Regions from separate parts of the Arthrobacter sp. sptzw32 genome, predicted to be linked through region 1. Evidence: predicted binding sites of a transcription regulator. Region 1 holds the regulator's gene; the other holds the start of a gene.
The links. The regulator HspR, encoded in region 1, represses chaperone genes until heat shock. The targets are predictions, from matches to a motif close to AAGTTGAGTCNNNNNGACTCAACTT.
Positions count from the first base shown of each region.

Region 2: clpB (ATP-dependent chaperone ClpB) is a predicted target of HspR. The motif match lies at 1,520-1,544, and genes of this name have one in related genera.

Region 1 covers NZ_JBNHEZ010000004.1:78,112-85,659, reverse strand. The annotation lists gene urtB (urea ABC transporter permease subunit UrtB) at 1-172, opposite strand, end outside; gene urtA (urea ABC transporter substrate-binding protein) at 207-1,472, opposite strand; gene AC5RVN_RS09320 (heat shock protein transcriptional repressor HspR) at 1,826-2,251, opposite strand; gene AC5RVN_RS09315 (DnaJ C-terminal domain-containing protein) at 2,265-3,236, opposite strand; gene AC5RVN_RS09310 (nucleotide exchange factor GrpE) at 3,320-4,039, opposite strand; gene dnaK (molecular chaperone DnaK) at 4,042-5,910, opposite strand; gene AC5RVN_RS09300 (hypothetical protein) at 6,152-6,448, opposite strand; gene AC5RVN_RS09295 (MMPL family transporter) at 6,571-7,548, opposite strand, start outside.
Region 2 covers NZ_JBNHEZ010000004.1:199,048-206,595, forward strand. The annotation lists gene AC5RVN_RS09880 (sulfate/molybdate ABC transporter ATP-binding protein) at 1-187, shown strand, start outside; gene AC5RVN_RS09885 (hypothetical protein) at 278-976, shown strand; gene AC5RVN_RS09890 (hypothetical protein) at 1,037-1,420, opposite strand; gene clpB (ATP-dependent chaperone ClpB) at 1,573-4,230, shown strand; gene AC5RVN_RS09900 (septum formation family protein) at 4,299-5,024, opposite strand; gene AC5RVN_RS09905 (DUF3073 domain-containing protein) at 5,298-5,531, shown strand; gene AC5RVN_RS09910 (ABC transporter permease subunit) at 5,706-7,436, opposite strand; gene AC5RVN_RS09915 (ABC transporter substrate-binding protein) at 7,436-7,548, opposite strand, start outside.

The DNA of each region.
Region 1 (7,548 bases):
AGATGGCCTGCTGAACCACAAAGGCTGTATAGGCTCCGGCCATCATAAATTCACCGTGGGCCATGTTGATAACCCCCATTTGACCGAAAGTCAACGACAACCCGAGTGCCGCCAGGAGCAGCACGGAACCGAGGCTGAGCCCGGCGAACATCTGCCCTATCAGGAGTTCCATTCCAGCAGGCCTTTCTTCGAAGTGTGGGCAGCTGTTACTTGGCCAAATCCTTGGCCCAGTCATACGTGGCCAGGAACGGATCCGGTTCAACGGCTTCCGGTGAGGACCAGACGGTGTCAATGAGGCCCTCCGCGTTGATCTTGCCAATCCGGGGAGTCTTGGTGATGTGGTTGTTCTCCCCGTCCACTGTCACCAGGCCTTCGGGCGCCTCGAAGGCGACCCCGTCCGCTGCGGCCTGAACCTTGTCCACGTCAAACGACCCGGCCTTTTCCACCATGGCCTTCCAGAGATACAGGGAGGTGTAGGCAGCCTCCATGGGGTCGCTCGTCACCCTCTCGGCACCGAACTTCGCCTTGAACGCTGCGACGAACTTCTTGTTGGCTGGGGTACCAAGGGTCTGGTAGTAGTCCCAAGCCGTCAACTGTCCTTCAACGTTGTCCAGGCCGACGCCGGGAACTTCCTCTTCGGCAATGGAAACCGAGACAACGGGCATGCTGTCAGCCGCCAGGCCGACGCTCTTGTACTGACGGAAGAAGGCCACATTGCTGTCGCCGTTTAAAGTGTTGAAGACCGCGTCGGCTTTGGAGTCCCGCACTTTATTTACGATGGTGGAAAACTCGGTCGAGCCGAGCGGCGTGTACTCTTCGCCTAGAATTTCCATGCCCTTGGCAGCGGCGTAGGCCCGAATGATCTTGTTGGCCGTCCGCGGGAAGACATAGTCGCTGCCCACCAGGAAAAGCGACTTTGTTCCCTGCTCAGCCAGGTAATCCAGAGCGGGAATGATTTGCTGGTTCGTAGTGGCGCCGGTATAGAAAATGTTTTTCGACGACTCCAGGCCTTCGTACTGCACCGGATAAAACAGAAGGGCATCGTTGGCTTCGAACACCGGGAGCATGGCTTTGCGGCTTGACGAGGTCCAGCCGCCGAAGACTGCAGCTGTGCAGTCCTGTTGAATGAGTTTTCCGGCACGCTCGGCAAACTTGGTCGGTTCGCTGGCGCCGTCCTCACTGACCACCTGTAGCTGCTTGCCCAAAACACCGCCGGAAGCATTGATTTCCTCCGCGGCCAGGGTCAGGGAGTCGAAGACGGTGCTCTCGCTGATGGCCATGGTGCCGGACAGGGAGTTTATGAAACCCACTTTGATGCTGTTGCCTGACGTGTCCACACAGGAACTGCCGCTGCTGGCGGTGGAGCCTCCGGACGCCGGGTCCGCAATCTGGCTGCCACAACCTGCCAGCACCGTGGCCACAGCGGCCGCAGTAAGGGGAAGGAAAGCGCGTTTGTTAACCGAAACCCTCATGTGTACCTGCTTCTCATTCAGCCGCTGCCAAGGCAGCGGCTCGCCTCCAAGGCCTTGGGAAGTGACCTCTTGCGATGAATGTAGGAGCCGATTGTTTCGGTGCCTGGAGGATTGGTTTCGGGACAGTTTCCAAACTGTTGCCTGGGCTGGCCCAAAGCCACGGCGCAGGAAGTAACGCGCGGAAGAACCGCGGGAAAGCGGGACGCTGAGATTTAACCTGCGGGAAACGTGCTGATTCGTAACTTAGGCCTGCGGGCCGGACACAATCCACGAAGGCAATGGCACCGCTCACCTGCGGTTATAGGAAAATAGGCGGCCAGCGGCCGGCTCGCGCCAGGCGGAAGTAGCGGCGCCTACCGCCCGATGGCGCGCGGCCGCCAGAGCACCACGGCCTGCGACCGCGGCCGGGGCCGTTGGCCCCGGGCCAGGCTCACCACGTCGCCGGCAGCACCGGCTGCGAAAATGCGCGAATCGAATGGCTGCGGCCGGCGGCTCAGTTCGTCCGCCAGCTCGGAAACCCGGCGCTGCAAAGCGGCCACCTGGTTTTCGAGCTCGAGGATCCGTTTGATGCCTTCGAGCGAGACGCCTTCCTGGGAGAGCCGCTGCACCTCGCGCAACATGTTGATGTCGCGCTGCGAGTAGCGGCGGGACTTTCCGGGCGCGCGGCTGGGCGAGACGATGCCCATCCGGTCGTACTGCCGAAGGGTCTGGGGGTGCATGTCCGCCAGTTCAGCCGCCACCGAAATTACAAAGATCGGCTGGTCTGAGTTGATGTCCACGGCTCACCCGCTGCTAAAGCCGGGCCTTGGCGGCCAGGCCCTCTCGGACGTCAGCGCCGGCTGTGGCATCGGCAAACGCCTTCACCGCAGCTTCAGCTTCCTTGTTCAGGTTCTTGGGCACGGCGACGTCGATGGTCACCAGCAGGTCCCCGGTCCCCTTGGACGTTTTCACGCCTTTGCCCTTGACCCGCAGCGTACGGCCCGACGGCGTACCGGCCGGCACGCGGACCCGCACCTTTTCGCCGTCAATGGTGGGCACTTCGATATCGGCACCCAGCGCAGCTTCGGGAAAGGTGACCGGGACGTGCACGCGGAGGTTGTCGCCGTCGCGGGTGTAAAACTCGTGCGGCTTGACCGCCACGGAGACCACGAGGTCGCCGTTGCCGGCCGGACCCGGCTGGCCCTTGCCTCGCACCCGGACCTTCTGGCCGTCCTTGATGCCGGCAGGCACGCGGACGTCGATGACTTCACCGCTGGGTTCCCGCAGCCCGATGGTGGTGCCGCGGATGGAACCCGAGAAGGAGATGCTGGTGGAGGCAGACCGGTCGGCGCCTTTCTGCGGAGCGCGCTGGAAACCCGTCTGGCCGAAACCGCCGCCAAACAGGTCCGCGAACTCGGGCGGGATGCCGCCCGAAGAAGGATTGAAGCCCCCGGCGTGGCGTCCGGTGTTGCCCGTGAAAAGGCCGCCGAACATGTCCTCAAACCCGCCGTTGCCTCCTCCGGCACCGCCGGGAGCAAAGCGGGCCCCGCCTCCCATGGCGCGGATGGCGTCATACTGCTGGCGCTCTTCGGGATCGGAGAGAACAGAGTAAGCCTCGGAGATGTCCTTGAACTTCTTCTCGGAAGCAGAGTTCCCCGAGTTGGTATCAGGGTGGTGCTCGCGTGCCAGCTTCCGGTAAGCCTTCTTGATATCGGCGTCGGAAGCGTCCTTGGCGACACCAAGGATCTTGTAAAAGTCCTTGTCCACCCAATCCTGGCTAGCCAATGGCGTTTCCTTTCGAAAGTTATGAATCGGTGGTTGAGCTTATCGAAACCCAAGTTTCGACAAGCTCAACCACCGGAGTATAGCTACGCAGGTACTGCGACGATGACCTGGGCGGCCCGGAGGACGCGTTCGCCTGACTTGTAGCCGGAGCGGAGCACCTGGCTGACGGTGTCAACTTCGATGTCCCCGCCGGGCTGCTGGATGAGGGCCTCGTGGATCGTGGGATCGAACTCCACGCCGGTCTCGTCGATCCGAACCAAACCGTAGGTCTTCAGCGCGTTCTCCAGCTTTGCGGCGATCGCGGCGAAGGGGCCGTCGGCGAGGTCACCATGCTGCCGGGCGGCGTCGACGTCGTCCAATACCGGAAGCAGGGAGTTCAGGACGCCGATGACGGCCATCTCCCCTGCCACGGCACGGTCGCGTTCAACGCGCTTGCGGTAGTTGACGTACTCGGCCTGCAGGCGGAGGAGGTCGTTCTTCAGCTCTGCCGCCTCAGCTGAGGAGCCACCTGCCGAAACGCCCTGCGCCACGGATTCCTCTGCCGGCACCTGGATGCCGTTGAGGATCTCTTCGGCCTGGGCAAGCGCGTCGCCGTCGGAATCCACTGCTTCAGAAGGGTCGCCGGGAACAGTGTTGCCGCCTTCAGCGTGCCCGCCCTCGGGGTGGCGGGCAGCCCCGGTCACCGGGTCAACCTTGCGGTTGTCCCGGATGACCGGTTCCTGGCGGCCGTTGCCCTGCTGCTCCTGGAGGTGCTCTTCACGGGGTGACGTGTTGTGCTCTTCCTCGTTACCGTGGTGCGGCATGGTTACTTCTTCGCTTCGTCTTCGTCGATGATCTCGGCGTCGACGATGTCTTCGTCGCCCTTGTCACCGGCCGGAGCGCCGCCTTCAGCACCTGCGGCACCGGTTGCGCCGTTGGGGGAACCGGCCTGGGAGTAGATGGCCTCGCCCAGCTTGCCCTGGGAAGCCTGGAGCTTCTCAAAGGCGGCCTTCACTGCGGCGTCGTCCGTGCCTTCAAGGGCCTTCTTGAGGTCGTCAACGTCGGTCTGGACCTCGGTCTTGACCTCTTCAGGCAGCTTGTCGGCGTTGTCGGCGATGAGCTTGTCCACGGAGTAGGCAAGCTGCTCGGCGGTGTTGCGGGTGTCGGTGGCCTCACGGCGGGCCTTGTCCTCGGCTGCGTGCTCCTCGGCATCCTTGACCATGCGGTCGATGTCTTCCTTGGAGAGGCTGGAACCGCCCGTGATGGTCATGGACTGTTCCTTGCCGGTGCCCTTGTCCTTGGCGGAGACGTGGACAATGCCGTTGGCGTCGATGTCGAAGGTGACCTCAACCTGCGGGACGCCGCGCGGAGCCGGCGCGATGCCGGTCAGCTCGAACGTTCCCAGCGGCTTGTTGTCGCGGGTGAACTCGCGCTCGCCCTGGAAGACCTGGATAGCCACAGACGGCTGGTTGTCATCAGCCGTGGTGAAGGTCTCGGACCGCTTAGTGGGGATGGCGGTGTTGCGCTCGATCAGGTGCGTCATCACGCCACCCTTGGTTTCGATGCCGAGGGACAGCGGGGTGACGTCGATCAGGAGTACGTCCTTGCGCTCACCCTTCAGCACACCGGCCTGGAGGGCTGCGCCAACAGCGACGACCTCATCCGGGTTCACGCCCTTGTTGGGCTCCTTGCCGCCGGCCAGTTCCTTGACCAGGTCGTAAACCGCAGGCATACGGGTGGAGCCGCCGACGAGGACGATGTGGTTGATGTCGGAGAGCTTAATGCCGGCTTCCTTGATCACATCGTGGAAGGGCTTCTTGGTGCGCTCCAGCAGGTCCTTGGTGAGGTCCTGGAACTTGGCGCGGGTCAGCTGCTCGTCCAGGTGGACCGGGCCGTCGGGGGTGACGGACAGGTACTGGAGGGAGACGTTGGTGCTGGTGGAGGAGGAAAGTTCCTTCTTGGCCTGCTCTGCTGCTTCGCGGAGGCGCTGGAGGGCGATCTTGTCCTTGGACAGGTCGATGCCCTTAACCTTGAGCTGGTTGAGCAGGTAGTCAACCACGCGCTGGTCCCAGTCGTCGCCGCCGAGGCGGTTGTCACCGGCGGTGGCGCGGACCTGAATGGTGGAGAAGTTGTCTTCGTCCTTGCCGACCTCCAGCAGGGAGACGTCGAAGGTGCCGCCGCCGAGGTCGAAGACCAAGATGAGTTCGTCTTCCTTGCCCTTGTCCAGGCCGTAGGCCAGTGCCGCGGCGGTGGGCTCGTTGACGATGCGCAGGACGTTCAGGCCTGCGATCTCGCCGGCTTCCTTGGTGGCCTGGCGCTCGGCGTCGTTGAAGTAGGCCGGGACGGTGATGACGGCGTCGGTGACCTTTTCACCCAGGTAGGACTCGGCGTCGTTCTTCAGCTTCATGAGGATACGCGCGGAGATTTCCTGCGGGGTGTACTTCTTCTCATCGATGCCGACGGTCCAGCCGGTGCCCATGTGGCGCTTGACGGAAGCGATGGTGCGGTCGATGTTGTTGACGGCCTGGCGCTTGGCGATCTCGCCGACCAGGACCTCGCCGGACTTGGAGAATGCAACGACGGACGGCGTGGTGCGGCCACCCTCGGCGTTGGCAATAACGGTGGGCTCGCCACCTTCGAGAACGGAGACGACGGAGTTGGTGGTTCCGAGGTCGATACCTACTGCACGTGACATGTGTTGCTTCCTTCTTTCCTTGGAAACTGCGGGCGCCCAGACAATTGAGCGTTCTGCACTCAACTCTACTCAGGGCGTCAGCGATGTCAATCCAAAGTTGAGTGACCTACGCTCAAGTCTGGGTTTAGGCAGTGCGGGGCGGGCTTGGATTTCCGCGAAAAGCCGGTGTTAAAAGCGAACGACGACGGCTCTCCGTTTCGCTGCTGGAGAACGCCGCCGCCGTACTGCCTGCCTGGTTGTGCTACCTGTCTCCGTCCCGGTGACCGTGAAGGGGCCCCCGCTCCTCCGCGGTGGTGTTGACCTGCCCGTCCGTGAGCCTTTCGCGGATACTGTCCGTTTCGTGGGCCGTTCCGGCGGTGCCGGCAGAGCCGTAGTCGCCGTCCTCGTATTCACCGTCTTCAAGGTTTCGGGCAGCGTCACCGGCGGTGCCGGCATCGCCGTAGTCGCCGCTCACGTATTGCCCGCCTTCGCCCTCAAGGCCGGGGGCAGTGCTTCCTTCGCGGGGCTCCTCGCCGAAAGTTTCCTGGTTCTCAGTCATGGTGCATCTCTCCTTTGAGTTCCGCGTCCATGCGGGCGCATTTGCAGTCTATCCAGCAGGACTTTCCGTCAACAGGGCCGGAAGGGGCGCCTGCCAGGCAGGGCACCCCCATCAGGTCCTGCTTACCGGCGGCCGGCTCCTTCCAGGTCGGTTTCGTGGCTCCGGCCGGCCTCGCCCCATACGGCGGCGTCCTGTTCGGGGCGGCCCGGCTTGCCCGGCCACCAGATCCGGGGGCCGATGTCATAGGCCAGGGCGGGCACCAGCAGCGAGCGCACCAGGACGGTGTCAAGCAGCACTCCGAACGCGACGATGAACGCCAGCTGCACCAGGAACATGATGGGAATGACGCCCAGCGCGGCGAAGGTCGCTGCCAGCACCACGCCTGCGGATGTGATGACGCCGCCGGTGACGCTGAGTCCCCGGAGAATGCCGGGGCGGGTGCCGTGCTTGAGGGATTCCTCGCGGACCCGGCTCATCAGGAAGATGTTGTAGTCCACGCCGAGGGCGACAAGGAATACAAAACCGAACAACGGTACGGTGGCGTCCGCGCCCGGGAAGCCCAGGATGTTGTTGAACACCAGCGCCGAGACGCCCATGGCGGCCGCGTAGGAGAGCACCACGGAGAGCACCAGCAGGACCGGCGCCAGGACTGAGCGCAGCAGCAGCATAAGGATGAAGAGGATGACCACCAGGACAACCGGGATGATGATCACCAGGTCCCGCTGCGCGGTGGTGTTGGTGTCCAGGGCTGTCGCCGTCACGCCTCCCACCAGCGCGCCCGGGTCCACCGCCTTGATGTCGTCGCGAAGGGCCTTCACAGCCTCCTCGGCCTCGATGGAATCAGCTGCGGAGTTCAGCGTGGCATTGATCAGCACCTTTCCTTCGCGGACGTCCGGCGAGCTGGGAGCGCCGGGGGCTCCGGTAATGGGCACCGAGCCCTGGGCCAGCAGGTAGGCCTCGCCCACGCCGTCGGCCGCCTTCACAGTGTCCAGCACCTCCTGTGCCTTCCCTTGATCCGCGACCACGACGGCGGGGCTGCCGCTGCCGGCGTCGAAATGGCGTGCCAAGGCGTCCTGGCCGTCCACCGCATTGGAAGCACT
Region 2 (7,548 bases), 120 kb from region 1:
CAACGCCTTTCCGGTGACCATCACCGATTTGGAGCCGCACGGGGACGGGGTCCGCGTCCGCGCGGGCGAAAGCGGGCAGCTGAACGCGGACATCACGCCGGCCGCCGCCGCTGATCTCGCGCTGGCGCCAGGCATGCGGGTGTACTTCGTGATCAAGGCCGGGTCCGTGGCCATCTACCCGAACTAGTCGCTCTGGCCCCGGCTAATGGTGCGGTGAGCCCGAAGGGTAGGCTGGTCAGCGTCGCGCGGACGGGCGCGGCGTATTGGGGGAGAACTAATGAACGTACCAGCGGGGCATGTCCTCGGCAGAAAAATTACGACGGCGGCTGCCGCCCTTGCGTTGCTGGCTGGCACAAGCGGTTGCAGCCTGTTCCCGTCGCCGGCCCCTCTGCCGGACATCGCCCCGGCTACGCCGGTGTCCGCGCTGCCGGCCGAGTGCCCCTTCGTTGGCCAGAACGACCTGCTGCCGGTCCGGATCCCCATCGGCACACCGCGCGAGACGATCGGCAGTGTCCTGAACGCGTACAGCGCCTGGCTCAACGCCGGTTCGGAGCTGGTCAGCGCCTGGACTCCAGGCACCGCGGTCCCCGGGAACTGTGTCGAGCGGCTTGCGGCCAGGAATGCGGAGGCCTACTCGAACACCCTTTTCACGTCGCACAGCGACGTGGCCTGGCAGCAGTACTTCACCTCCGTGAAGGTAATGAACCAGCAGAACCTGGCAGCGGTCCGCTCTGCTGAACCGGAAAGCAGCGGGCGGGGAATGTTCGAACTGCTGCAGGAGATCGACTCGAGCGCCACAGACAGCGGCACGTTCCTGAAGTTCGATGCCGTGTACCGCCCCGTGGTTGCCGGCCAAGGCAGCTGGGAGGACCTGGACAAGCCCACGCGCTGGTATGTGGAACTGGTCCCGGCGGGAGAGTTCCTGGTCATCAACTACATCGAGACCAAACCGGCGGCCGGTTACCCGGCGGGCTGACGCCGCTGCCGTTGCCGTTGAGCGGATGCCGGTCCTCGGCCTGCTCCCCACGGCGGCGGCCTACATCCCCGGCAGGTCCAGGGACTCGTAAACCTGAATGCTGGCGCCGGGCATCATGAGGTGCGGGTGGCCGTCCAACAGAGCCTGGGCACCGGCGAGGTCCTCGGCCTGGAGGATTCCGTAACCTGCGACGCCGGTGCTGGTATCTGAGGTACCGGTTGAGGTGATTTCCTTCCCCGCTCCCAGCGGGGTGCCCAGGTCCACAATGCCGTCGCCGGCGCCCTCGGCCCACGCCATCCACGCCTTCATGCCCTCCCGGGCTGCCTCCGGCGAACTTTCGGCCATCTGCGCCTGGGCCGACTGTGCTGCGATGTAGAGAACAACAAACTTCTTCATTGCCTGTCCGGTCTCCCGTGCGCCGGCGGCACTGTGCTCCCCGGTCACAAGCCGATCCTAGGGTGGATGGCTCTGCTTGGAAACGGGGGGGAAGTGAGGCGTCCGGGTTCGCTGTGGGAAAACTGAAAATAAAAAGTACCCCATCCAAAGTTGAGCGTAGTAGACTCAACTTAGATCAATTGCCCTGAAAGGAGCTCTCTTTGGACGTCAAATTCACCACCAAGAGCCAGGAGGCTCTTTCGGCTGCGGCCATGAATGCCTCCACCGCCGGCAACCCGCAGGTGGAACCTGCCCATTTGCTTAAAGCGTTGATGGACCAGCGTGAAGGCGTAGCGGTGGCGCTTCTCCGCGCAACCGGCGCCGACCCGGACGCTGTCAGCGTCCAGGCCAGCAGTGCCATCAAAGCGCTGCCGGCCACGTCCGGGGCGTCCAGCCAGCAGGCGCAGCTGTCCCGGCCCGCCCTGCAGGCCATCCAAAACGCGAAGGAGGAAGCCGACCGGCTGGGCGACACCTTTGTTTCCACTGAAGTGCTCCTCCTGGGCCTGTCGGCCGGAAGCGACGCCGCAGGCCGGCTGCTGCGTGACGCCGGCGCCTCCCACGAAGCGCTGCTCGCCGCCCTGCCGGGCGTGCGCGGCGACGGAAAAGTCACCAGCCCGGACCCGGAGAACACCTTCCAGTCGCTGGAAAAGTTCGGCACGGACCTCACCGCCATGGCCAGGTCCGGCAAGCTGGACCCGGTGATCGGCCGCGATAACGAAATCCGCCGGATCGTCCAGGTCCTCAGCCGCCGGACCAAGAACAACCCCGTCATCATCGGTGAGCCCGGCGTGGGCAAGACCGCCGTCGTCGAAGGACTGGCCCAGCGCATGGTGGCCGGGGACGTGCCCGAAAGCCTGCGCGGGAAGACCCTCATCGCCCTGGACCTCGCCTCCATGGTGGCCGGCGCCAAGTACCGCGGCGAGTTCGAAGAGCGCCTCAAGGCCGTCCTCGAGGAAATCAAGAACTCCGACGGCCAGATCGTTACCTTCATCGATGAAATCCACACGGTAGTGGGTGCAGGTGCCACCGGAGACTCATCCATGGACGCGGGCAACATGCTCAAGCCCATGCTGGCACGCGGCGAACTGCGGCTCATCGGTGCCACCACCCTCGATGAATACCGCGAGAACATCGAAAAGGACCCTGCCCTGGAGCGCCGCTTCCAGCAGGTGTATGTGGGTGAGCCCAGCGTCGAGGACACCATCGGCATCCTCCGCGGCCTCAAGGAGCGCTACGAGGCGCACCACAAGGTTGCCATCGCAGACTCTGCCCTGGTGGCAGCAGCGACCCTCTCCAACCGCTATATCTCCGGGCGCCAATTGCCAGACAAGGCCATCGACCTGGTCGATGAGGCCGCGTCCCGGCTGCGGATGGAAATCGACTCGGCACCCGAGGAGATCGACCAGCTCCGCCGCGCCGTCGACCGGCTCACGATGGAAGAACTCGCCCTGGAAGGCGAAACCGACGCTGCTTCCATGGAGCGCCTCGCCGCGCTGCGGGCGGACAAGGCGGACAGGGAAGAGGAACTGGCTGCGCTGAATGCCCGCTGGGAGGCCGAAAAGGCCGGGCTCAACCGGGTGGGTGACCTCAAGGCGAAGCTGGACGAGCTGCGTTCCACGTACGACAAGGCCGCCCGCGAAGGGGATCTTGAGACGGCATCACGGATCCTTTACGGCGAAATTCCGGCGCTCGAGCGGGAGCTGAACGCTGCCGCAGAGGCCGAAGCCGCCATCACGGACAAGTCCGCCCAGATGGTGGCGGAGCAGGTGACCGCAGACGACATTGCCGAGGTCATCTCCGCCTGGACGGGGATCCCCGCAGGCCGGATGCTGCAGGGTGAAAGCCAGAAGCTGCTGCACATGGAGGAGGAGCTCGGAAAGCGGCTGATCGGGCAGAAGAAGGCCGTCACCGCCGTGTCCGATGCCGTCCGCCGCGCCCGCGCCGGCATCAGTGATCCCAACCGCCCCACCGGTTCGTTCCTGTTCCTTGGCCCCACAGGCGTTGGCAAGACGGAGCTGGCGAAGGCACTGGCGGACTTCCTGTTCGACGACGAACGCGCCATGGTGCGGATTGACATGTCCGAGTACGGCGAGAAGCATTCCGTGGCGCGGCTCGTGGGTGCCCCTCCGGGCTACGTGGGCTACGAGGAGGGCGGCCAGCTCACCGAAGCCGTCCGCCGCCGTCCGTACTCGGTAGTGCTGCTGGACGAAGTGGAGAAGGCCCACCCCGAGGTCTTCGACATCCTCCTGCAGGTGCTCGACGACGGCCGCCTCACCGATGGCCAGGGCCGCACCGTGGACTTCCGCAACGCGATCCTGGTGCTGACCTCCAACCTGGGCAGCCAGTTCCTGGTTGATCCCTCGCTGGATGCCGAGGCCAAACGGAACGCCGTGATGGCCACCGTCAACGCCTCCTTCAAGCCGGAGTTCCTGAACCGGCTGGACGAAGTGGTGCTGTTCGACCCGCTGTCCGTGGAGGAGCTTGCCCGCATCGTTGAACTCCAGGTGGGCGAACTGGGACGGCGGCTGCACGAGCGCCGGCTGACCCTCGACGTCACCGACGGCGCCCGCGCCTGGCTGGCGATGTCCGGCTTCGACTCCGCCTACGGCGCCCGGCCACTGCGCCGTCTGGTCCAGCGGGAAATCGGCGACCGTCTGGCCAAGGCGATCCTGTCCGGCGAAATCTCGGACGGCGACACCGTGCTGGTGGACACGGCCACCGATTCCGTTGAACTCACCATCGAGGGGCTGGAAGCGCTGGCCAAGCCCAACGGCGGTGCGGTCCCCGGAACCGGACTGGTGGTTCGCCGGAAGGAATAGGCCCACCGGAAGCAGTGGACGTGTAGCCGGGCCAGGACGTGCTGCCCTGGCGCCTGGTGCCCCAGGCGCTAGGGCAGCACGCTCGCGTTAACGTTGTTGCCGCCGGGGGAGGTGACGTAGCAGTCCACCCTGCGGTCCCCGCTTTCCCAACTGGTGGAACTGGGAAAGCTCCGCTCGAAGTTCAGGGTGTACTCGTTGGCCGCAGGTCCCAGTCTTGCCGCCTGGCACGCTTCCAGGGCTTTGGCCTTCAACGCCTCGGGGCCCGGGTACGACTCGCTTTCCGGGTAGCGGAACAAGGCGACCAGTTGGGCTGAATGGCCGGTGTCGCAGGGGACAACCGTGGCTTTCAGCGCTTCCGGGCTGAAGTCCTTAAAGCAGTCGCCCAGGGCATAGTCGGCAGGTTCCGCCTCGCGGGGCAGGGGCAGCGGGCTGGCGGGGGGAGTGGCGGCGGTTTCCAGCACACCGGCAGCGGCGCCTCCGGACGCCTCCTGGTTTTCGTTGCTGTTCAACCACAGGGCAAGCCAAACGAGCGAGCCGATGACCGCCAGGAGAACAACAACGAACAACGCCTTCCACAGCGTCCGCTGGTTGATGCTCCCGCGGCCCGCTTCGGGCCCCTCCGGGAGGGCCGACCGGTTGCGGCCCCCCGCCCCGGCTTCATTCCGCTGTTGCCGCCTGCGTAACGGGGGCTCGACTGCCGGGACTCCATACTCGGCCGCGGGTACCGTGGGCAGGCCGGCGGCGGGCGAAGAGGCGGGCTTGGGCGGGACGTCCTGGTGGTTCACGGGGTGCATCCTCCTGCGTTTTTCTCCGCGCGGGCGCCGGAATTCCGGCCGGGCTCAGTAGTTGCTGATGTGACTCTACCGAAGAAAAAAGCCTGATTCCGGCCTGGGCAGGGCAGGAGCGGTACTGCATGTGATGTGCATCGGCACTGCGGGAGCGCGCCTGGCAAGCGGGAGCAGTAGAAAGCATGTAATCTAGGTGTACGACAAATTGACCAAACATTCCGGGGCCTCACCATAGCCAAGGTGACCACCTCCGGTCCGAGTACAAAAGGGGGTCACGCCATGGGGCGCGGCCGTCAAAAGGCAAAAGCTACTAAACAGGCTCGGGACATCAAGTACTACTCCCCGAACACTGACTACACAGCTCTCCAGCGTGAGCTCAAGAGTTCAGAAGTCCGCGCTCCCAGCCGTTTCGCCAACGAGCCGGTTGAACCGGACTATTCGGCTTACGTGGACAAGTACGCGGATGATTTGGAAGAAGATGACGACGAGGTAGATACCCGTCGGATCGGCTAGTTGTCCCGAGGTCTGTTGCCGTAACCGGACAGCCCTGTGACACCGTCGCACTCATGGATTCAGTATCGGGGTCCCGGTCTTTCAGCTCGGATCAGTGCTGCGCTTCTTTGTAGCCCCCTGGTCTTCGCAGACTGAGGGTGCTGAACTGCAGACATAAAGCCCGCCCCCTTCGCCTTATACGGTGCCGGGGCGGGCTTTCTGCTGTCCGGCCAGGCTCACAGCCAGAACTGACGCCAGGACCAGCGCGGAAGCCGGTGCCAGGACCGCCCACGGCGCCCGTTCCACGTAGCCGATGCCCTCGGCCAGGATCAGGCCCCAGTCCGGTGACGGCTGCTGGGGTCCCAGCCCCAGGAACCCTAGTGCCGCCAGGGCAAGGGCAACCCCCGGCAGCCGGAGCATCGCGTGGCGCAGGAGCGGCCGCACCACCGCCGGCAGGATGTAGCGAAGCATGATGCGCGCCCTGCCCACCCCCAGAACAGGGAGGATCTGCACGTAGGATTGCGCCCGTGCCTCCTGGGCAAGCGCGGCGGTATGTGCGGCCAGCGGAGCCCAGCTTACGGCGGCCACGGCCAGGGCAGCGCCCTCTGCCGAGGGTCCCAGCACGGCAGCAACAACCAGCCCGGCGAGGATGGGCGGCGCGGCGTTGGCCACCTCAAGCGGCCCCGCAGCGGCCAAGGGGAACAGCCCGACGGCGATTCCCACCGCCAGGCAGACCAGGACCACTACCAGCGCAGTCCCCAGCGTCCCCAGGGCGCCGTGTCCCACCCGGGCCAGGAGGTCACGGCCGCTGGCGTCGGCACCAAAGGGCAGCGCCCAGGTGGGTGCCGCGAGCCTGGCGTGGGCGGAGGTGAAGGGATCACGCAGCAGCCCGGCCCCGACAATGAGCAGCAAGGCGGCAGCTGCGACTGCCGGCACCGCCGGCCGGCGGCGCCGCCCTGACTGCGCCGGCTCCGGAAGCGGCAGCGTGCCGAAGCGGACCGCGGGCCCAATCAGGAGGTACCGCGCCGCCGTCGTCAGCGTTCCCACCAGCAGTGCCAGCCCCATCAGTGCCAGCATGCCCGCCTGGAGGGTGGGAATGTCCTGGGCGCCGGCGGCACCGAGGAGCAACCGGCCGAGCCCCGGAATGGCGTAGACCTTTTCCACCGCCACCGCTCCGCCGGTTAGTCCGATGAGGACCAGCCCGATCTGTGGCAGCACCGATGGCAGTGCCCGCCGCAGCACAGCCAGCGTCAGCCGCCCGGGTCCTGTTCCTGCCAACCGCCAGGTGCCCACCCACTTCTCGCCGAAGCCGGCGCGGATGGCGTCGGACAGGAGCAGCCCCATCAGGCCGCCCGCAGGAATGCCGAGGGCCAGGGCGGGCAGGACGGCGTACTCCGGGCCCTTCCAACCGAAGGGCGGAAACCACTGCAGCCAGATGGCACCTGCCACCAGCAGCATGGCGGAAAGCAGGAATTCCGGCAGCGAGGTGAGTGCGGCGGAAAGCGCGCCGGACGCTGTCCTCCGCCGCTGCCGGAGGCCGTCCACTACGGCCGGCGCGCAGATCAGCAGGGCAATAACGGCTGCTATGGCAATGGCGAAACCCATCAGCGTCACCGACACGCTCAACGCAGCCGCGGCGCCGGGTCCCACCGGAGTATTGCTGATCCAGGACGTGCCAAGGTCACCGGCAAGCACCCCCTGGACCCAGGAGCCAAGCATGGCCACCGGTCCCTGCTCCAAACCGAGCTCCGCCCGGATGGCAGCCAATGCTTCCGGCGTGGGCTCGCGGTCCGCGTACCTGGCACGGAGGATGGTGTACTCGGCGCCACGCCCCGAGAGCCACGGCATCATCCCGATCAGCACCACCAGCCCGAGGAGGGCGACGATCCGCGAGACGGTGACCTTCAGGAAAACCAGAGCGGGCATCAGCCGGCCGCGCCTGTGCCGGTGGACCCGCCGCCCGTGCTTTCCGTCGTGCTGCTGACTGCTGTCCTGCCCGTGATCAGGGCCCGTTCGCGCGGATCCCGCTCCACGCCCC